DNA from 4 places in the Streptomyces sp. NPDC047869 genome. Region 1 is predicted to be linked to each of the others. Evidence: riboswitches for the same ligand, from Rfam matches in the RefSeq annotation. Region 1 holds a riboswitch; each other region holds the start of a gene.

What was found. Region 1 has a riboswitch for cyclic di-AMP ahead of AB0924_RS13270 (C40 family peptidase). Riboswitches for the same ligand answer to the same signal wherever they lie in the genome.
Positions count from the first base shown of each region.
Region 2: another riboswitch for cyclic di-AMP. It lies ahead of AB0924_RS20980 (transglycosylase SLT domain-containing protein); the one in region 1 lies ahead of AB0924_RS13270 (C40 family peptidase).
Region 3: another riboswitch for cyclic di-AMP. It lies ahead of AB0924_RS18675 (C40 family peptidase); the one in region 1 lies ahead of AB0924_RS13270 (C40 family peptidase).
Region 4: another riboswitch for cyclic di-AMP. It lies ahead of AB0924_RS33925 (M23 family metallopeptidase); the one in region 1 lies ahead of AB0924_RS13270 (C40 family peptidase).

Region 1 is NZ_JBEYRK010000008.1:115,038-119,432, forward strand. Features, by position in the region: gene pcrA (DNA helicase PcrA) at 1-1,212, opposite strand, end outside; cyclic di-AMP (ydaO/yuaA leader) riboswitch at 1,510-1,668, shown strand; gene AB0924_RS13270 (C40 family peptidase) at 1,676-2,824, shown strand; gene AB0924_RS13275 (tellurite resistance/C4-dicarboxylate transporter family protein) at 2,897-3,871, shown strand; gene AB0924_RS13280 (hypothetical protein) at 3,875-4,228, opposite strand.
Region 2 is NZ_JBEYRK010000015.1:144,767-149,161, forward strand. Features, by position in the region: gene AB0924_RS20965 (ATP-grasp domain-containing protein) at 1-14, shown strand, start outside; gene AB0924_RS20970 (FAD-dependent oxidoreductase) at 60-1,262, shown strand; gene AB0924_RS20975 (Cof-type HAD-IIB family hydrolase) at 1,347-2,159, shown strand; gene AB0924_RS20980 (transglycosylase SLT domain-containing protein) at 2,222-2,707, opposite strand; cyclic di-AMP (ydaO/yuaA leader) riboswitch at 2,711-2,897, opposite strand; gene AB0924_RS20985 (polyprenyl synthetase family protein) at 3,431-4,395, shown strand, end outside.
Region 3 is NZ_JBEYRK010000013.1:51,595-55,989, reverse strand. Features, by position in the region: gene AB0924_RS18695 (8-amino-7-oxononanoate synthase) at 1-371, shown strand, start outside; gene AB0924_RS18690 (DUF397 domain-containing protein) at 467-691, opposite strand; gene AB0924_RS18685 (helix-turn-helix transcriptional regulator) at 701-1,561, opposite strand; gene AB0924_RS18680 (ATP-binding protein) at 1,773-2,231, shown strand; gene AB0924_RS18675 (C40 family peptidase) at 2,424-2,897, opposite strand; cyclic di-AMP (ydaO/yuaA leader) riboswitch at 2,901-3,124, opposite strand; gene AB0924_RS18670 (hypothetical protein) at 3,466-3,774, opposite strand; gene AB0924_RS18665 (ATP-dependent Clp protease proteolytic subunit) at 3,782-4,395, opposite strand, start outside.
Region 4 is NZ_JBEYRK010000039.1:15,066-19,460, reverse strand. Features, by position in the region: gene AB0924_RS33935 (pitrilysin family protein) at 1-297, shown strand, start outside; gene AB0924_RS33930 (pitrilysin family protein) at 294-1,682, shown strand; cyclic di-AMP (ydaO/yuaA leader) riboswitch at 1,928-2,091, shown strand; gene AB0924_RS33925 (M23 family metallopeptidase) at 2,104-2,859, shown strand; gene AB0924_RS33920 (GntR family transcriptional regulator) at 3,061-3,756, shown strand; gene AB0924_RS33915 (HPr family phosphocarrier protein) at 3,906-4,187, opposite strand; gene AB0924_RS33910 (GNAT family N-acetyltransferase) at 4,367-4,395, shown strand, end outside.

The DNA of each region.
Region 1 (4,395 bases):
GGCGACGTAGCCGGTGATCCGCGCGCCCTGGCCGGCGTTGGTCCACAGGTTCTTCGGGCGGCGGGACTCGTTGCGCTCGATGACCGCGTTGGCGGCGGACAGGATGGTCTGCGTGGAGCGGTAGTTCTGCTCCAGCAGGATCGTCGTCGCGTTCGGGTAGTCCTCCTCGAACTGGAGGATGTTGCGGATCGTCGCACCCCGGAAGGCGTAGATCGACTGGTCCGCGTCACCCACCACGCAGAGTTCGGCGGGCGGCAGGTCGGGCTCGCCGGGCGGTACGTCCTCGTCGTGCCTCCCGGTGCCCACCAGTTCCCGTACGAGGGCGTACTGGGCGTGGTTGGTGTCCTGGTACTCGTCGACCATGACGTGCCGGAACCGGCGGCGGTAGTGCTCGGCGACGTCCGGGAAGGCGCGCAGCAGGTTGACCGTCGTCATGATCAGGTCGTCGAAGTCCAGCGCGTTGGCCTCGCGCAGCCGTGACTGGTAGAGCGCGTAGGCCTGGGCGAGGGTCTTCTCGAAGCCGTCGGTGGCCTGGGCGGCGAAGTCCTCCTCGTCGATCAGCTCGTTCTTCAGGTTGCTGATCTTGGCGCTGAAGGACTTCGGCGGGAAGCGCTTGGGGTCGAGGTCGAGGTCGAGGTCGCGGCAGACCAGGGCCATCAGGCGCTTGGAGTCGGCGGCGTCGTAGATCGAGAAGGACGACGTGAAACCGAGCCTCTTGGACTCGCGCCGCAGGATGCGCACGCACGCGCTGTGGAAGGTCATCACCCACATCGCGCCGGCGCGCGGGCCGACGAGCTGCTCGACCCGCTCCTTCATCTCGCCCGCGGCCTTGTTGGTGAAGGTGATCGCGAGGATCTGGCCCGGGTGCACGTTCCGCGCGGCGAGGAGGTGGGCGATGCGGTGGGTGAGCACGCGGGTCTTCCCGGAGCCCGCGCCGGCCACGATGAGCAGCGGCGAGCCGGCGTGGACCACCGCGGCGCGCTGGTTGTCGTTCAGCCCCCGCAGCAGCGCGTCCGGGTCGATCACGGGACGCGGGGCGCCGTCGCGGTAGTGGGTGTCCCGGTCCGGCGGCACGTCGAACTTCCCGCCGAACAGATCGTCCGGAAGGGGCTCCGGAGCGTGATCGTCCTCGGGCGGCGGCGGGGGCTCCTCCGCGTGCCCGCGAGGGGCCTGGAGGTCCGCCAGGAAGCTGTCGTCAAAGAGGCTGCTCATCGCTCTACGAGTTTAGGGGGCCGCACCGACAACCGGTCCCGGCACCGGAAAGTCGGCACCCGTGAGGTCCGCGACAGGACACGGCAGCGGCACGTCGGCCATCGCGCCACGGCTGCGGCCGAACTCCTCACACTGCGGAAGCGCCTTGTCACGCCCGTATGAAACCGGCCCCGGGTCACGGAAATGTATCGGACATATGGCACAGCAACCTTCACAGGAGTCACACGAGTTGGCTAGGTTGCCGTCAGGCCGCACGACCCCTACCGGCGAACCTCGCCGGGCCGCGCGGCCTCCGCCGAGTCCGGTGCGCCCCTTCGCGGCGACCGGAGCCGGGGACCCACCGATCCCGGGGTGAATCGGCCGACTCCCGCCCGGGACGACGCCGTAGGGCAACCCTTCCGAACCACCCGCCCGAACCCGACAGCTAACCCGGTAGGCGGCACGTTGGAAGGAGTCGCCACCCTTGGCGTCGCACCGCAAGCCGGGTCCCCCGGGGACCCGCGGGACGGGCATCCGCACCCCCGTCCTGGCCACCGCCGCCCTCACCTCCGTGGCCGTCCTGTCCCAGACGGCCGGGGCCGCTTCGGCCTCCGCCTCCTCCGCGGGCGATGGCAGGCCGAGCGTGGAGGAGGTCGAGAAGAAGATCGACGAGCTGTACCGCAGAGCGGACCCGGAGGAGGAGCCCGCGGCCGTGCAGCGGGCTCGCGCCGAGGCCCCGCGCGCGGAGGCCGTCCGGCGTCCGGGCCTGTTCACGAAGGCCCGCGAGGGGCTGGCCCCGTTCGCCGCCGCTCCCGAGACGGCCGGCTCACTGCTCGCGGAGTACCCGGATGACCACTTCGCCCAGAGCCGGCTGATGAACCGGCTGGCCTCCCGGGTGAAGGGCGCGGCCGGGCGCGGGAAGGCTCCCAGGGCCCCCGAGGCGCCGGCCGCCGCACAGTACGACGTGAAGACGGCCAAGGCGGCCGTCCAGCACAAGCTCGCCACCGCGCGCGAGCTGCTGTCCCGGCTGACGGCTCCGGTTCCGGATCAGGCTCCGGCTCCGGCTCCGGTCCCGGTCGCGGATCCGGCTTCGCTCCTTGCCCCGGACCCGGTGCTGACGTCGGCCCCGGCTCTGGCCTCGGTCGCGGCTCCGCCCTCGGCCGGGGCCCCGCACTCGGCCCCGGCTCCCTCTTCGGTCCCGGCCCGGGCCCCGGAGCGGCCGCGGTCCGCGGCGCGGCCGGTGAGCGTGCCGCCCATCGCCCCGCCGGCCCCTGTCACCAAGGCCGAGAAGGCGATCGCCTTCGCCCGCGCCCAGATCGGCAAGCCGTACGTCTCAGGTGCCAGCGGGCCCGGCTCCTACGACTGCTCCGGCCTCACCCAGGCCGCCTGGAAGGCCGCCGGCGTCACCCTGCCGCGTGCCGCGCGTGACCAGGCCGGCATGGGCACCGCGATCCCGCTCGCCGAGGCGCGCCCGGGTGACCTGGTCTTCTTCCACGACGACAGCAGCCATGTGGGCCTGTGCACGGGAGCCGGGACGATGATCCATGCCCCGCGCCCCGGTGCGTATGTGCGCGAGGAGCCGGTCCACCTGGCGGGCGAGTCGGTCGTTCACCGGGTGGTGCGGCCGGCCTGACGGTGCTCTTTTCGGGCTCCACGCGCGTGTGCCCCGCGAGCGCCGGCGCCGCCGCTCCCTAGCATCGGGCGCATGTCCATACCCGGCTTCACTGGTCTGCGTACGTGGTGGGCGGGGCGTCCGTCGGCGGCGGGGGCCGCCGTCATGGCGAGCGGCATCGTGTCGGTGGGCCTGCATCTGACCGGTCCCGAGACGGTGTCGCTCGTCTTCCTGTGGCTGGCCTGCCTCGCCTGGCTGGCGCTCGCCGCCGACTTCGCCGTACGGCTGGTGACGCAGCGGCCGCGTTGGCTGGCCGAGGCGAAGAGCCCCGGCGCGCTCTCCGCGGTCGCCGCCACGACGGTGGTCGGCACCCGGTTCTCGCTGCTCGGCCGGCAGAGCCTGGCCGAGGCCGCCCTGGCACTGGCGGTTCTGCTGTGGCCGTTGCTGCTGCTTCTCGTCGTACGGCACTGGGGACGGCGCATGCCGGGGGCGGTGTTCCTGTGTTGTGTGGCCACACAGGGGCTGGCAGTGCTGGCGGCCACCCTGGCCGCGGCGGAGACGACGGCATGGCTCGCGCGCGCCGCACTGGTGCTGTTCTGGCTGGGCCTGGTCTTCTACGGCCTGGCGCTGGCGCGCTTCGATCCGCGTCAGGTGCTGGAGGGTGCCGGAGACCACTGGATCGCGGGCGGGGCGCTCGCCATCTCGGCGCTGGCCGGGGCGAAACTGCTCGCCGCCGACAGTGCGCGGCTGTACCTGTGGAACGACGACGACCGGGGCGTGCTGCGTGATGTCACGGTCACGCTGCTGGTGCTGGACCTGGCGTGCTGCGTGGTCCTGCTGGCCGCCGAGGTGGCCCGGCCGCGGCTGCGCTTCGACGTGCGGCGCTGGTCGACGGTGTTCCCGCTGGGTATGACGGCGGCGTCGACCCTGTCGGTCGCGGCGGTCCTGACCATCGGATGGCTGCGGGGTCCGGGCCAGGCACTGGTGTGGCTGGCCGTGGCGGTGTGGCTGGCGGTCGCGGCCGGCGCGGTGCTCGCGGCCCGCGCCGGCCTCGTCAGGGCGCGCTGAGCCTCAGGTCCACAGCACGGCGATGAAGATGTTCGCCATGGTCAGCGCTCCGACGAGCCCGAAGACGCGCTTGTCCACCTTCTCCTCGTCGCGCTGGACGTAGACCAGTCCGAGGATGACGATCAGCAGGGCCAGTTTCACACCGATCTTGAAGGTGTTGACGTGGTGGCCGTCGGCTTCGTTGAGCCCGACGAGGGCCACGCCGGTGACCAGCATGGTGAACGCGCCGTGCAGCATCCCGGGGACGAACCGGGCCGTGCCCTGGCCCATCGCCTTCATCTGGGTGAGGAAACCGCCGAGCAGCGCGGCGATACCGATGATGTGCAGGCCGACGAGGAGATGGATGAGTACGTCCATGACCCAGGAGCCTATGAGGGTGTCCCGGACGGCCGGTCACCGGGCCCGCCCCACGGCGCCGCCCCCAGCCGGATCTTGCATATATGCGCCGCATAGCACCACACGACCCCCGCGGGCCCCTCAACGCACGCTTCGGTCACTACGCAGCGTGAAGGCGGCAGCCATGG
Region 2 (4,395 bases), on a different contig from region 1:
ACACCACGAAGTAGGCAAAGGCCACGAAGGTGGCGTACCGCGTCCTGGGGAGGGACTTCGTGATCCGACCGGTTGCAGTCATCGGGGCCGGGCCGTTCGGCCTGTCCACCGCCGCCCATCTGCGGGCGCGCGGCATCCCCGTCCGCGTGTTCGGCGACCCCATGGTGAGCTGGCGCGACCACATGCCCGAGGGCATGCTCCTCAAGTCGACCCCGGCCGCCTCCAGCCTCGACTGCCCGCAACCCGGCCACACCCTCGCCGACTACTGCGACGCGGCCGGCGTGCGCCGGCTGGTCACCGACGAGGACATCATCCCGGTGGAGACCTTCATCGCCTACGGCGAGTGGTTCCAGCAGCGGCTCGTCCCCGGCCTTGAGCGGGTCCGGGTGGTCTCCGCGGAGCGCGGCGAGCACGGCGCCTTCGAACTGAAACTGGACTCGGGGGAGTTGTTCACCGCCCGCGCGGTCGTGGTGGCCACCGGCCTGTCCGGCCTGGCCCACCTCCCGCCGGAGCTGGCCGGAGCGGCCGGCGACGGGCCCGCGCCCGCCTCCCCGGTCTCCCACAGCTCCCAGCACCACGACCTCGGCCGTTTCGCCGGCCAGGAGCTGATCGTCATCGGTGCCGGCCAGTCCGCCCTGGAGACCGCGGCCCTCGCGGCCGAGGCCGGCGCACGGGTGCGCGTCGTCTCGCGCGGCCGGGGCCGGGTCGCGTTCGGTGCCCCGCCCTGGCGCCAGCCGAGGCTGCGCCCCGAGTCGCCGTTCGGCCGCGCCTGGTCGCTGTGGGCACTCAGCCGCTACGCCCAGCCGTACCGCTTCCTGCCCGCCCGGACCCGTCACCACCTGGTCCGCAGGGTCCTCGGCCCGCTCGGCGCCTGGTGGCTGAGCGAGCGCTTCGTGGGCAAGGTCCAGGTCCATGAGGTCGACCGGGTGCTGGGCGCCGAGGCCCCGGACGGCAGCCCGGTGCTCACCGTCCGCACCCACGGCGGCCGCGTCGAGCGGCTGGCCGCCGATCACGTCGTGGCGGCCACCGGCTACCGCGTGGACATCGCCGCGATGGACTTCCTCGGGCACGGACTGCGCACCCGCCTGGTGGTGAGCCGGGGCGCCCCGAGGCTCGGCGCCGGCTACGTCTCCTCCGTCCCCGGCCTGTACTTCACCGGACTTCCCGCGGCGTCCTCCTACGGCCCGGTGATGCGCTTCGTGTGCGGCACGGAGTTCGCCTCACCGCGTCTGGTGAAGCACCTGGCCGCGGCCCACGGCTGAGACCGGGAAGAGGCTCACGGCCGGACCTCAAGTCCGGCGAGAACCGGGTGAGTCGGCTGGGCGTGCGGTCCGTATTCTCTGATCATGGCCGCACCTCCCCCGTACGCACTGATCGCCACCGACCTGGACGGGACGCTGCTGCGCGGCGACGACACCGTCTCCGACCGGTCACTCGCCGCGCTGGAGCGGGTGAGGAGGGCCGGTGCCCGGCACCTGGTGGTGACGGGCCGGCCGGCCCCCCGCGTGCGGCCGCTCCTGGCCGCCCTCGGCTGCACGGGGCTCGCGGTGTGCGGGCAGGGGGCGCAGGTCTACGACGCCGGCACCGGCCGCCTGCTGTGGTCGGTGCGGCTGGACCGGGAACTGGCGGAGACGGCGCTCGGCAAGATCGAGGCCGAGGTGGGGCAGGTCTTCGCGGCCGTCGACCAGGACGGCGTGGACGGGCTCACGCTGATCGAGCCCGGGTATCTGATGCCCCACCCGACGCTGCCCGCCGTGCGGGTCGGCCGGCGGGACGACCTGTGGCGCGAGCCCATCAGCAAGGTGCTGCTGCGCCATCACACGCTGTCGGACGACGAGTTGGCGGCGACCGCGCGCGCGGCGGTGGGCTCGCTGGCCACGGTCACCATGTCGGGGCCGGGCACGGTGGAACTCCAGCCGTGCGGGGTCACCAAGGCGACCGGGCTCGCGCTCGCCGCCGGCCATCTGGGGATCACCGCCGAACAGGCCCTGGCCTTCGGCGACATGCCCAATGACATCCCCATGTTCGACTGGGCGGGCCGCGGTGTCGCCATGGCCAATGCCCACCCCGAACTCAAGGCGGTCGCGGACGAGGTCACGACGTCGAACGAGGACGACGGCGTCGCCGTCGTCCTCGAAGGACTGTTCACGGCCGGCTGACCGGGACGCGAACAGCGGCCCGTGGGGGGCGCCGGTCAGGTGGCGCCCCCCACGGGTGCCGGTCAGTAGGCGCCGTTGACGTTGTCGATCGACCCGTAGCGGGCGGCCGCGTAGTTGCAGGCGGCCGTGATGTTCGCGACCGGGTCGTAGGGGTCGAACGCCGTTCCGGCCACGTGGTAGGTGTTGAAGGTCGGGTCGATCACCTGGAGCAGGCCCTTGGACGGGATGCCCTTGGCGGCGTTGGAGTCCCACAGGTTGATGGCGCGCGGGTTGCCCGAGGACTCGCGGATGATGTTGCGGTGAATGCCGTTGTAGGTGCCCGGGATGTGCTTCTCCGCCATGATCGCGAGGGACTCGCGGATCCAGCCGTCGAGGTTGTTCGGGTACCCGGCGAGGGTGGTCCCGGTCGAGCCGGCGGAGTCGGCCGCGGAGGCGCTGGTCGCACCGGCGACCGGAAGGGCGAGCACGGCGGCGCCGGTGCCGAGGACGGCGAGCCTGCGGACGAGGCGGCTGGTGCGGACGCGGCGGGGCTGGGCGGCAGCAGGCATGGGGAAGTTCCTCTCCGTCGCCTGCGAGGTGAGCTGTCGGGTTCGGGCGGGGAGGTGCCCGGCCGTGCCGCCCCCGAGGCGGCACGACTTAACCCCTTGCCGTTCCGGTGACGACACGCGTCGTCCGGTCCGGCGAACTTACCTGGGTCCCCCGCTCCTGCCGTACGAATGAGTTCGTCGATGGGTGGTGTCGGGCGGCGGCAGGATTCGGCGTTCCGCTCGACTGGCCGGAACGTATGCGAGAGCACATGTCCGGAACAAGTGTCGGATTCACGTAAAAGCCAAGTTGACCTTGTTCTGTTCCGATTTGGGTACTTGATCCTTTGCGGCTGCCAATGTTCAACTGGCCGATGACGCAAGGGAGAACGGGTGGTGGCCGGGTCGGGCGGCCGGACGGGGGCGCGTGACCCAATTCACGAAATAGCAAAGTATTCCAAATCAGACATGGGGGATTTGGCGGTGAGGGTGAACCGGAGGGTGAGGGCCCCGCCGGATACCCCGTGGCTGATTTGCTGCGCGTCGTAAAAGGTGCATTAAGGCGCTTAATGTCCGTATTATCGGGTGGTCGGCAGTGCGCCGATCGTGGTCCGATGCCGTCCGTGCCGGACCGGTGGGCGCCCTCGGTGATCGAAACAGGACCGGATACGCTGACTTGAGTGAGGGCAGCGACCTATCGACAAACCGTGTAATCGCCAGCAGACACCAGCAGACAGGAGACCCCTCGTGACCGTCGTCGGGCCGTTCGGGCTGAGCGTGCGGGACCAGGCTCTGGAAGCCGATGTCCAGGCCGGATTGACGGCTGTCGAGGAAGGCTTGCTCGAGGCCACCAAGAGCGAGGTCCCGTTCATCACGGAGGCCGCGCAGCACCTCGTCCGGGCCGGCGGGAAGCGGTTCCGGCCGCTCCTCGTGATGCTCGCGGCGCAGTTCGGGGACCCGTACGCGCCCGGCATCGTGCCGTCGGCCGTGGTCGTGGAGCTGACCCACCTGGCCACGCTGTACCACGACGACGTCATGGACGAGGCGTCCGTGCGGCGCGGGGTGGACAGCGCCAACACGCGCTGGGGAAACTCCGTCGCGGTCCTCACCGGCGACTTCCTCTTCGCCCGCGCCTCCCAGATCCTCGCCGACCTCGGTCCCGAGGCGGTCCGGGTCCAGGCCCTCGCGTTCGAGCGGCTGGTCACCGGCCAGATCCTGGAGACCGCGGGCCCCTCGGACGGCCGCGACCCGGTCGAGCACTACCTGGACGTGCTGGGCGGCAAGACCGGCTCCCTGGTGGCGGTCTCCTGCCGGTTCGGCGCGATGATGTCCGGCGCCGACGAGACGGTCGTCGACGTGCTCACCCAGTACGGCGAACGGCTCGGAGTCGCCTTCCAGCTCGCCGACGACGTCCTGGACATCGCCTCCGACTCGCACGAGTCCGGCAAGACCCCGGGGACCGACCTGCGCGAGGGTATCCCGACGCTGCCCGTGCTCCGGCTGCGCGAGCGCGCGGCCCGGCTGGGGCTGCCCGAGGACATCGCGCTGTGCGAGCTGCTCGACTCCGACCTCGGCGACGACGCCCGGCTCGACGAGGCGCTGACCGCGCTCCGCGCGCACCCCGCGCTGGAGCAGGCCCGCCGCGACACCGTCCGCTACGCCGAGGAGGCGCGCGCCGCGCTGGCCCCGCTGCCGGAGTGCGACTCCAAGGC
Region 3 (4,395 bases), on a different contig from region 1:
CGTTCATCTTCGACACCGGTCTCGCCCCCGCGGCCGTGGGCGCCGCGCTCGCGGCGCTGAGGCTGCTGCGGCGCGAGCCGTCGCGGGCGGAACGGGCCCGCGCGGTCGCCGCCGAACTGCACGCACGGCTGACCGCCGCGGGTCTGGAGGCGGTACGACCGGACGCCGCGGTGGTCTCCGTGCGGGCTCCGTCCCCGGAGCAGGCCGTGCGCTGGGCGGCCGACTGCCGTACGGCAGGCCTGGCCGTGGGCTGCTTCCGTCCTCCTTCCGTGCCCGACGGCATCTCGCGGCTGCGGCTGACCGCCCGTGCGGACCTCTCCGGGGCCGAGATCGAACGCGCTGTACGTGTGATTCGCGAGGCGCGACCATGAGTCGGCGTGACACGGCCGCACGTCTGGCGAAAGTGATCGGATCTGATCAGTAGGGGTCGGCCCGCCGGCCGGTGGTCAGGTCGGGTTCGACCCGGTCACCGGAGCGTTGCCACGAAGCCCGCCCAGCTCCCGGGGGAGAAGAGCAGCGCGGGTCCGGCCGGAGCCTTGGAGTCGCGCACGGCGAGCAGTCCGGCCCACGGGCCGGAGTGCGGCCGGGCCGTCTCCACGCAGTTGTTCGCTCCGGTGCTGTAGCTGCTGCGCAGCCACCGCACGTCGTGCAGATCGGTACTGGCTGGGACGTTCCGAGGCAGTGCTGTCATGGTGCCTCCTTACGCGCCGTCACCTATCCCGGCGATGTAGTCCAACGATTCCTCGGGTGAAAGGGCGTGGAACTGAAGGGTGTCGAAGGCCTCGGCGTAGGCCATGAGGTCTTCTTTCCGTTCCAGGTAGAGGCTACTCGTCAACTGGTCGAGAACAACCACGTCCAGATCAGAAGTGCGCGGAAATGAGAAGATAACGAAAGGCCCGGTGAGGCCGACATGCGCCCCCGCCGCGAACGGCAGTACCTGGAGCCGCACTTGGGGCAGCCGGGCGGCCTCCATCAGCCGTTCCAGTTGCCGCGCCATCACCTCGGGGCCGCCGACCTCCCGCCTGAGCACCGCCTCGTCCAGTACCGCGGTCAGCTCCAGCGGCGGCTCGGACCGGAGCACGTCCTGCCTCGCCAGCCGCACCTCCACCAGGGCGTCCAGCCGCTCCTCGTCCACTCCCTCCACCGCTGCCCGGGTCACCGCGCGAGCGTATTCCGGCGTCTGCAGAAGGCCGGGAACCACCGTGGTCTCCAGGGTGCGCATCCCGCTCGCCTGCGACTCCAGACTGATGAAGTCGCGGTAGGTGGGCGGCAGGACGCCCCGGTACGCGTGCCACCAGCGGTTGCGGCCGCCCGCGTCCCCCGAGCCCGTCAACATCAGGAGCATGTCGCGCAGTTGCCGGTCCCGGACGTCGTAGGCGTCGAGGAGTAACCGCACGTCCGCCGGCCTCACCCCACTGGCGCCGGTCTCGATGCGGCTCACCTTCGACTGGTGCCAGCCCACCAGAAGGGCCGCCTCGCCACTGGTGAGCCCGGCCCCGGTGCGCAGCGCACGCAGTTCGGCGCCCAGCTTGCGGCGCCGCACCGCGGGACCGTTCTGCATGGGAACTCCTTACTCCTTCCGGGCCGCCCGGATACGGTCTCGCGTCGCAGAGTTCACCGCTTCGGGCGACAGATATATGCATATCTTGGTGGATCGCTCCCCTGACCGGCCCGGTGATGGCAGTCTGGCGAAGAAGCACCAGTCCGGGACCGTACTCGAACCATCCGCTCCTCGTCGGACTGCGGTCCCGTGGGAAAGGGACGACGTCGCCATGGCAGACCACCTGGAAGCATCCGTCACTCTGCCGAGCGATCCCGCCTCGGTCTCCGCGGCCCGTTCCTACGTGGTGGGCACCCTCGCGGAGTGGGGCCTGCCGTCGGACACCGACGTGGCCGACACCGTGCGACTCATCGTCTCCGAACTCGCCACCAACGCCGTGCAGCACACCTTCGGTCAGTCACCCACCTTCACGGTCGACATCGCGCTGGACCGTGACGAACACCTGCGCATCGGCGTCACGGACAGCCATCCGCGCTTTCCGAAGAGACTGCCCGCCGCCGTCCAGCAGGACAACGGGCGCGGCATGGTCATCATCCGCTGGCTCACCGCCGAGTGCGGCGGCAGACTCCGCGTCCGCCCCACCCGCGAGGGCGGCAAGACGGTGTCGATCGAACTGCCGTGGACCCCCCAGGGGGAGCAGCTCACGGCGGCCGGGCAGCAGGAACCCTAGAAGAGGAACTGCGGAAGCCGGGGGACCACGGCCCGGCGCGCGGCCCTGCGGCCGCCCCGGCGGCTCGCCACGGAGCCGGACGCGGCCGCGCCGCCCCGGGGCCGCCCGCGTGCTTCAGGCGGGCACCGGGACGGCGCCGACGGTCAGGGGGAGCGGCCCTGCTGCTGGAGCCGCTCCAGGGGCGGGGCGGGGTCAGCTGACCCGGCCGTACCAGACGCTCCGTGTCCAGATCTTCTCGAGCCGCACCACGGCCCCGGTCTTCGGGGCGTGCCAGATCTTGCCCTTCCCGGCGTAGATGCCGACGTGGTAAACGCTGGATCCAGAGTGGAAGAAGACCAGGTCACCGGCCCTGCGGTGGCCGGCGGAAATATGCCGGGTCCGGTTGTACTGCTGGGCTGCCGTACGCGGCAGCTTCTTGCCCGCCTTCTTGAACGAGTAGAGCGTCAGACCCGAGCAGTCGAATCGGCGCGGACCGGTTGCCCCGTACTGGTAAGGGGAGCCCTTCTTGGAGGCGGCGATGTGCAGAGCCTTCGTCGCCAGCGTGGCGGCCGAGGCCTCGCCGGCCAGGCCGGGCACGGCGATGGAGCCGCCCACCGCTGCAAGCGTAAGAGCCGAGGCCGTACCGGCCCGGGCCATCATCGACGGGACACGATTCAGCGCAGTCATGCGCAACCCTTCGTCAGCCGCCTGTGAAGGATGACCTGTCGGATTCGGGCTGGCGAAGTGGCCCGGCCGCGTTGCCGCGGCTTCACCCCAAGGGCTGCTCGGCACGACCGTCCGTCTGCGACGAACGTCCGTCCCGGCGACCCGTCTTGCCTGGGTCCTCCACTCCTGCCGATCCACTCCTGTCGACCGGTCATCCGGGCGGCGGCAGGACTCGGCGTCCGCACGGATCGCCCCGCCGCGGTGGCGGGGGCTTGTCGTCAGACAGGGATCTTCACTCACAGGTGTCCGAAAATCCCAACGGAACCGGGGATTTGTGGCGTTACTCACCACTCACCCGTTCGGGTGGACACTGCTCTGTTCGAGTTGCCGTCAACTCCCGGACGTAGCCCCGGACCTGGGAAGAAGCACCTCCGCGCACGTCCTTGATCCGCCGATCGCGCAAGTCGGAGGGTCAGAAAAACAGCCTGGAGATACTCCGGCCGGGGGTACGTCGTTCGGGCCGTTTCAACTCCACGCCGGGCGGACCGTCGACGATCGGGTCCACCCGGCGCGGGAACCGGCGTCCGGGTCAGCCCACGCAATCGGGCGGGAGCACGACGCGCGCGGTACGGCGCTCACCGTCGAGCACCCGCAGCGCCCGTGCCAGCGTGTCCCCGTGCAGCTCCGCCTCGCCCCGCCGGTGCATCAGGGCGAGCGCGTCGCGCAGCTCGGCCGCCTTGCGCACCAGGGCCTGCGCCGCGCGCAGCCCGCTGTAGGTGTCTCCCGGCCGCGCCGGGTTGATCCGGCCGAGCAGGTCGACCGCCTCCAGGTAACGGTCGATCAGCTCGCCCTCGGCCCTGGTCAGCGCGGGCAGCGGCGGAAGCTCCGGCGGCAGCATCGGCGGGTCACTCCGCCCGCTCGGCGCCGGGGGCGGTCTTGCGGCTCGGGACGACACCGTCCACCAGTCCGTACGCCAGCGCGCCCCGCGCGTCCAGCACCAGATCCCGCTCCAGGTCCTGGCCGACCTGCTCCGGCGTGCGCCCGGTGTGCCGGACCAGCATCTCCTCCATCAGCGCCCGCATCCGGGTCAGCTCCCCGGCCTGGATGAGGAGGTCGCTCGGCTGTCCCTGGGCCGGTTCGGGCAGCGCGGGCTGCTCGAGCACCACGCGCGCGCCCGGCAGGATGAAGCGCTTGCCCGGGGCGCCGGCCGCGAGCAGGACCGCGGCGGCGGAGGCGGCCTGGCCCAGGCAGTAGGTCTCCACGTCGCAGCGGACGTAGCGCATCGTGTCGTAGACGGCGGTCATGGCGCCGAACGAGCCGCCCGGGCAGTTGAGGTACAGCGTGATGTCCCGGTCCGGCGCGGTGTGTTCGAGTTGCATGAACTGGCTGATCACATCGGTCGCCGCGGCGTCGTCGAGAGCTGACCCGAGGAAGACGACCCGGTTCTCGAACAGCTTCGAGTAGGGATCGAGCGTGCGGTCCCGGCCCGTGTCCGTGCGCTCGGTGAACTCGGGCAGGA
Region 4 (4,395 bases), on a different contig from region 1:
GAGCGCGAGTGGCTGGACCGGCTCGGCACCGTCGCCGGCCGCGCCGACGAACTGTGCCGGTTCACCGTCCTGTTCGGCGACCCGCAGCTCGCCCTGACGGCCGTCGAGCGCGTACTGCAGGTGACCCCCGAGCAGGTCCAGGAGGTGGCCAAGGCCCGCCTGCGCCCGGACAACCGCGCGGTCCTCGTGTACGAGCCCAAGTCCCCGGAGACCGTCGAGGACGCCGACGTCCCCGAGGACCCGGAGGCCGAAGCGACCGTTGAGGCCCGACACGACAACGAGGAGACGGCCAAGTGAGCGAGCTCGCCCCGATGGACTTCCACCCCCAGCCGCAGCCGGGCGAGGCCAAACCCTGGGCGTTCCCGGCCCCCGAGCGCGACACGCTGGACAACGGCCTGACCGTGCTGCGCTGCCACCGCCCCGGCCAGCAGGTCGTCGCCGTGGAGGTGCTGCTCGACGCGCCCCTGGACGCCGAGCCGTCCGGCCTGGACGGCCTCGCCACGATCATGGCGCGGGCCTTCTCCGAGGGCACCGACAAGCACTCGGCCGAGGACTACGCCGCCGAGCTGGAGCGGGCCGGCGCCACGCTCGACGCGCACGCCGACCACCCCGGCGTCCGGCTCAGCCTCGAGGTGCCCGCCTCCCGCCTGGCCAAGGGCCTCGGCCTGCTCGCGGACGCCCTGCGCGCTCCCGCCTTCGCGGAGAGCGAGGTCGAGCGGCTGGTGCGCAACCGGTTGGACGAGATCCCGCACGAGCTGGCCAACCCCTCCCGCCGTGCCGCCAAGGAGCTCTCCAAGGAGCTGTTCCCGGCCACCGCGCGCATGTCGCGTCCGCGCCAGGGCACCGAGGAGACGGTCGAGAAGATCGACGCGGCCGCGGTACGTGCCTTCTACGACCGGCATGTGCGTCCCGCGACCGCGACCGCGGTCGTGGTCGGCGACCTCACCGGCACCGACCTGGACGCCCTGCTCGCCGACACCCTGGGCGCCTGGACCGGCACCCCCGCCGAGCCGCGCCCGGTGCCGCCGGTGACCGCCGACGACACCGGCCGGGTCGTCATCGTCGACCGGCCCGGCGCCGTCCAGACGCAGCTCCTCATCGGCCGGATCGGCCCCGACCGGCACGACCGGGTGTGGCCCGCCCAGGTGCTCGGCACCTACTGCCTCGGCGGCACGCTCACCTCCCGCCTGGACCGCGTCCTGCGCGAGGAGAAGGGCTACACCTACGGCGTGCGCGCCTTCGGGCAGGTCCTGCGGTCCGCCCCGGACGGCACCGGCGCCGCGATGCTCGCCATCAGCGGTTCCGTGGACACCCCGAACACCGGCCCGGCGCTCGACGACCTGTGGAAGGTGCTGCGCACCCTCGCGGCCGAGGGCCTGACCGACGCCGAGCGGGACGTCGCCGTGCAGAACCTGGTCGGGGTGGCGCCACTGAAGTACGAGACCGCGGCGGCCGTCGCGAGCACGCTGGCCGACCAGGTCGAGCAGCACCTGCCCGACGACTTCCAGGCGACGCTGTATCAGCAGCTCGCGGCCACCGGCACCGTGGAGGCCACCGCGGCGGTCGTCAGCGCCTTCCCGGTGGACGGCCTGGTGACGGTCCTCGTCGGTGACGCGGCGCAGATCAAGGAGCCCGTGGAGGCGCTCGGCATCGGCGAAGTCACCGTCGTCGCCGCCGAGTAGCGGCCGGACGGCGTCACACGCGCGTGGGGACCTCGCGGCCGACGGGCCGTCAGGTCCCCTTCGTGTGTGCGGTCCTTCCCGAAACGGGTGAGCCGTCCTTGTTCAGATGTCCGAATTGGGGCAGAGGTTGCCTGTCTGCCCTGTGGGATGCGCTACAAAATCACGGATTCGTTTGGGCGCCGGAGACCGGCCCGCTTAGCGTCTTCCGGGCTGTCCGTCAGGCAGTGCGCCGCGCCCGCGGCACCGGACAGCCATCGCCGAGTCCCCGTACGGCGCGAGCCAGGGGAGCCGGGGACCCATCGCAGTCCCTGGGGTGAATCGGACGCCCGCGCGTGAGCGAGGGGGTCCGTAGGAGACCTTCCTGCTCCGAACCCGTCAGCTAACCCGGTAGGCGAGAGGGAAGGAAAGGACCAGCCACTTCATGGCGTTCATGTGCGCCTCCGGGAAGCACCGCAAGCCCGGCCGCGTCAAGCGCACCACCGCTCAGGCGGCGGGTGTCGCAGCCCTCACCACCACCGGTGTCATCGGCACCCTCGCGGCGTCCCCGGCGCTCGCCGCGGAGAAGCCCGTCGAGCAGACCGGCCTCACGCCGGTGATCAGTGTGAGCGACGACGTCGCCGAGCAGATCGCCGAGCAGGCCGCCGCTCAGACCCAGGCCGCCGAGCGGCAGGCGGCCGAGGAGGCCGCCGCCAAGGCGGCCGCCGCCGAGGCGAAGAAGGAACGCGAGGCCGCGGCGCGCGCCGCCCGTGAGGCCGAGCGCAAGCGCCTGAACGCCTTCGTCGCCCCGATCGTGCACTCGTACGTCTCCACGGCCTACCAGGCCAGCAGCTCCCTGTGGTCCTCCGGCTCGCACACGGGCATCGACTTCCACGCCGCCAGCGGCACCTCGGTGCACGCGGTCGGCGCCGGCACCGTCGTCTCCACCGGCTGGGGCGGGGCGTACGGCAACGAGATCGTGATCCGGATGGCCGACGGCATGTACACCCAGTACGGCCACCTGTCGTCCATCGGCGTCACGGTGGGCCAGAAGGTGATTCCGGGCCAGCAGATCGGCCTGTCCGGCGCGACCGGCAACGTCACCGGCCCGCACCTCCACTTCGAGGCCCGTACCTCCCCCGACTACGGCTCGGACGTCGACCCCATCGCCTACCTCCGCAAGCACGGCGTGCACGTCTGACCCCGTCCCGCGCGGACATCCGAAAGCCCCGGCTCACCGAGCCGGGGCTTTCGCGGTTTTCGGTGATGCGCGACGGCACGGTCGGCCAAAAAATATGCATGGATTCCGACCCGCCGTCGGAAATTCCCCTCCCTTGGAATAGAGTCACGGATCAACACGTCCATCGTCGGCGTTTCATGGGGATCAAGGCGGAGGTCGGTCATGCGTATTCCGGCGCACTCGGTGTGCACGGCGATCCGGGACGACATCGTCGCGGGTGTCCATGAGCGAGGCGGCCGGCTCACCGAGGAAGTCCTGGCCCGCCGCTACGGCGTCTCGCGCGTCCCCGTCCGTGAGGCGCTGCGCACCCTGGAGGCGGAGGGCTTCGTGGTGACCCGGCGGCACGCCGGCGCGTGCGTGGCCGAGCCGACCGAGCAGGAGGCCGCCGACCTGCTGGAGATGCGCATGCTCCTGGAGCCGCTCGGCGCTGCCCGGGCCGCGCAGCGGCGTACCGAGGCCCATCTGAAGGTGCTGCGCGGCCTGGTCAGGCTGGGGCAGGAGCGGGCCAGGAGGGGCAACAGCGAGGATCTGCGCGCGCTGGGGGGCTGGTTCCACGAGACGCTCTCCCAGGCGTCCGGCAGCCCCTCGCTGACGTCGATGCTGACCCAGCTCCGGCACAAGATCGCCTGGATGTACGCGGTGGTGGCCCCGCCGAGCCCGGTGGACTCCTGGGCCGAGCACGGCGCGATCGTGGACGCGGTGGCGCGTGGCGACGGCGAACGCGCGCGTGCCGTCACGGCGCTGCACACCGAGCGCGCGACGGCCGCGCACCGGTTGCGCTTTTCCGGCGGCGAGGGCCGCCCGGACCGTGTGAGGACTTCGCAACACGTTGTAAACATGTCGGGCCCGCGTAATTAACACGGGCACCGTATACAAAGAAGAGGGAATTTCGGGGCGGGGTATTTTCGCTGCCCGGATTTCCCGCGCATCAGAATTGCCGGTGAAACACCGGAGCCGTGCCGCCCGAAAAGGGTGGCACGGCTCCGATGTTTCTCCTGAGCCGGCGCTCAGACCGTCTCGGGCAGTTCCTCGAGCCCCTCGGCGACCAGCTTGGCCAGACGGTCCAGGGCGATGTCCGCGCCCTCGGCGTCGGAGGCGAGGACGATCTCCTCGCCGCCCTGGGCGCCCAGACCCAGGACGGCCAGCATGGAGGCCGCGTTGACGGGGTTGCCCCCGGCCTTGGCGATCGTCACCGGGACGCCTGTGGCCGTGGCGGCTCGGACGAAGATGGAGGCGGGGCGGGCGTGGAGGCCCTCGGCCCAGCCGATGTTGACGCGGCGCTCAGCCATGTGTTGCTGCCCTTCGGTGTTCAGGGTTGTCTAGACCAGTTTCCCATACGGTGAAGCGTGCCCCGGGCGGTCCTGCGTCCCGCCGCGGTGCTGTCGCCGGACCGCGGCCTCGATCCGGCTTGTCGTCCTCCACAGACTGCCTCGCGACGTCGCCGTACGCGAGCCGTACCCTGGGGCCCATGCAGAGCCCGGCGGACCGGCAGGACCG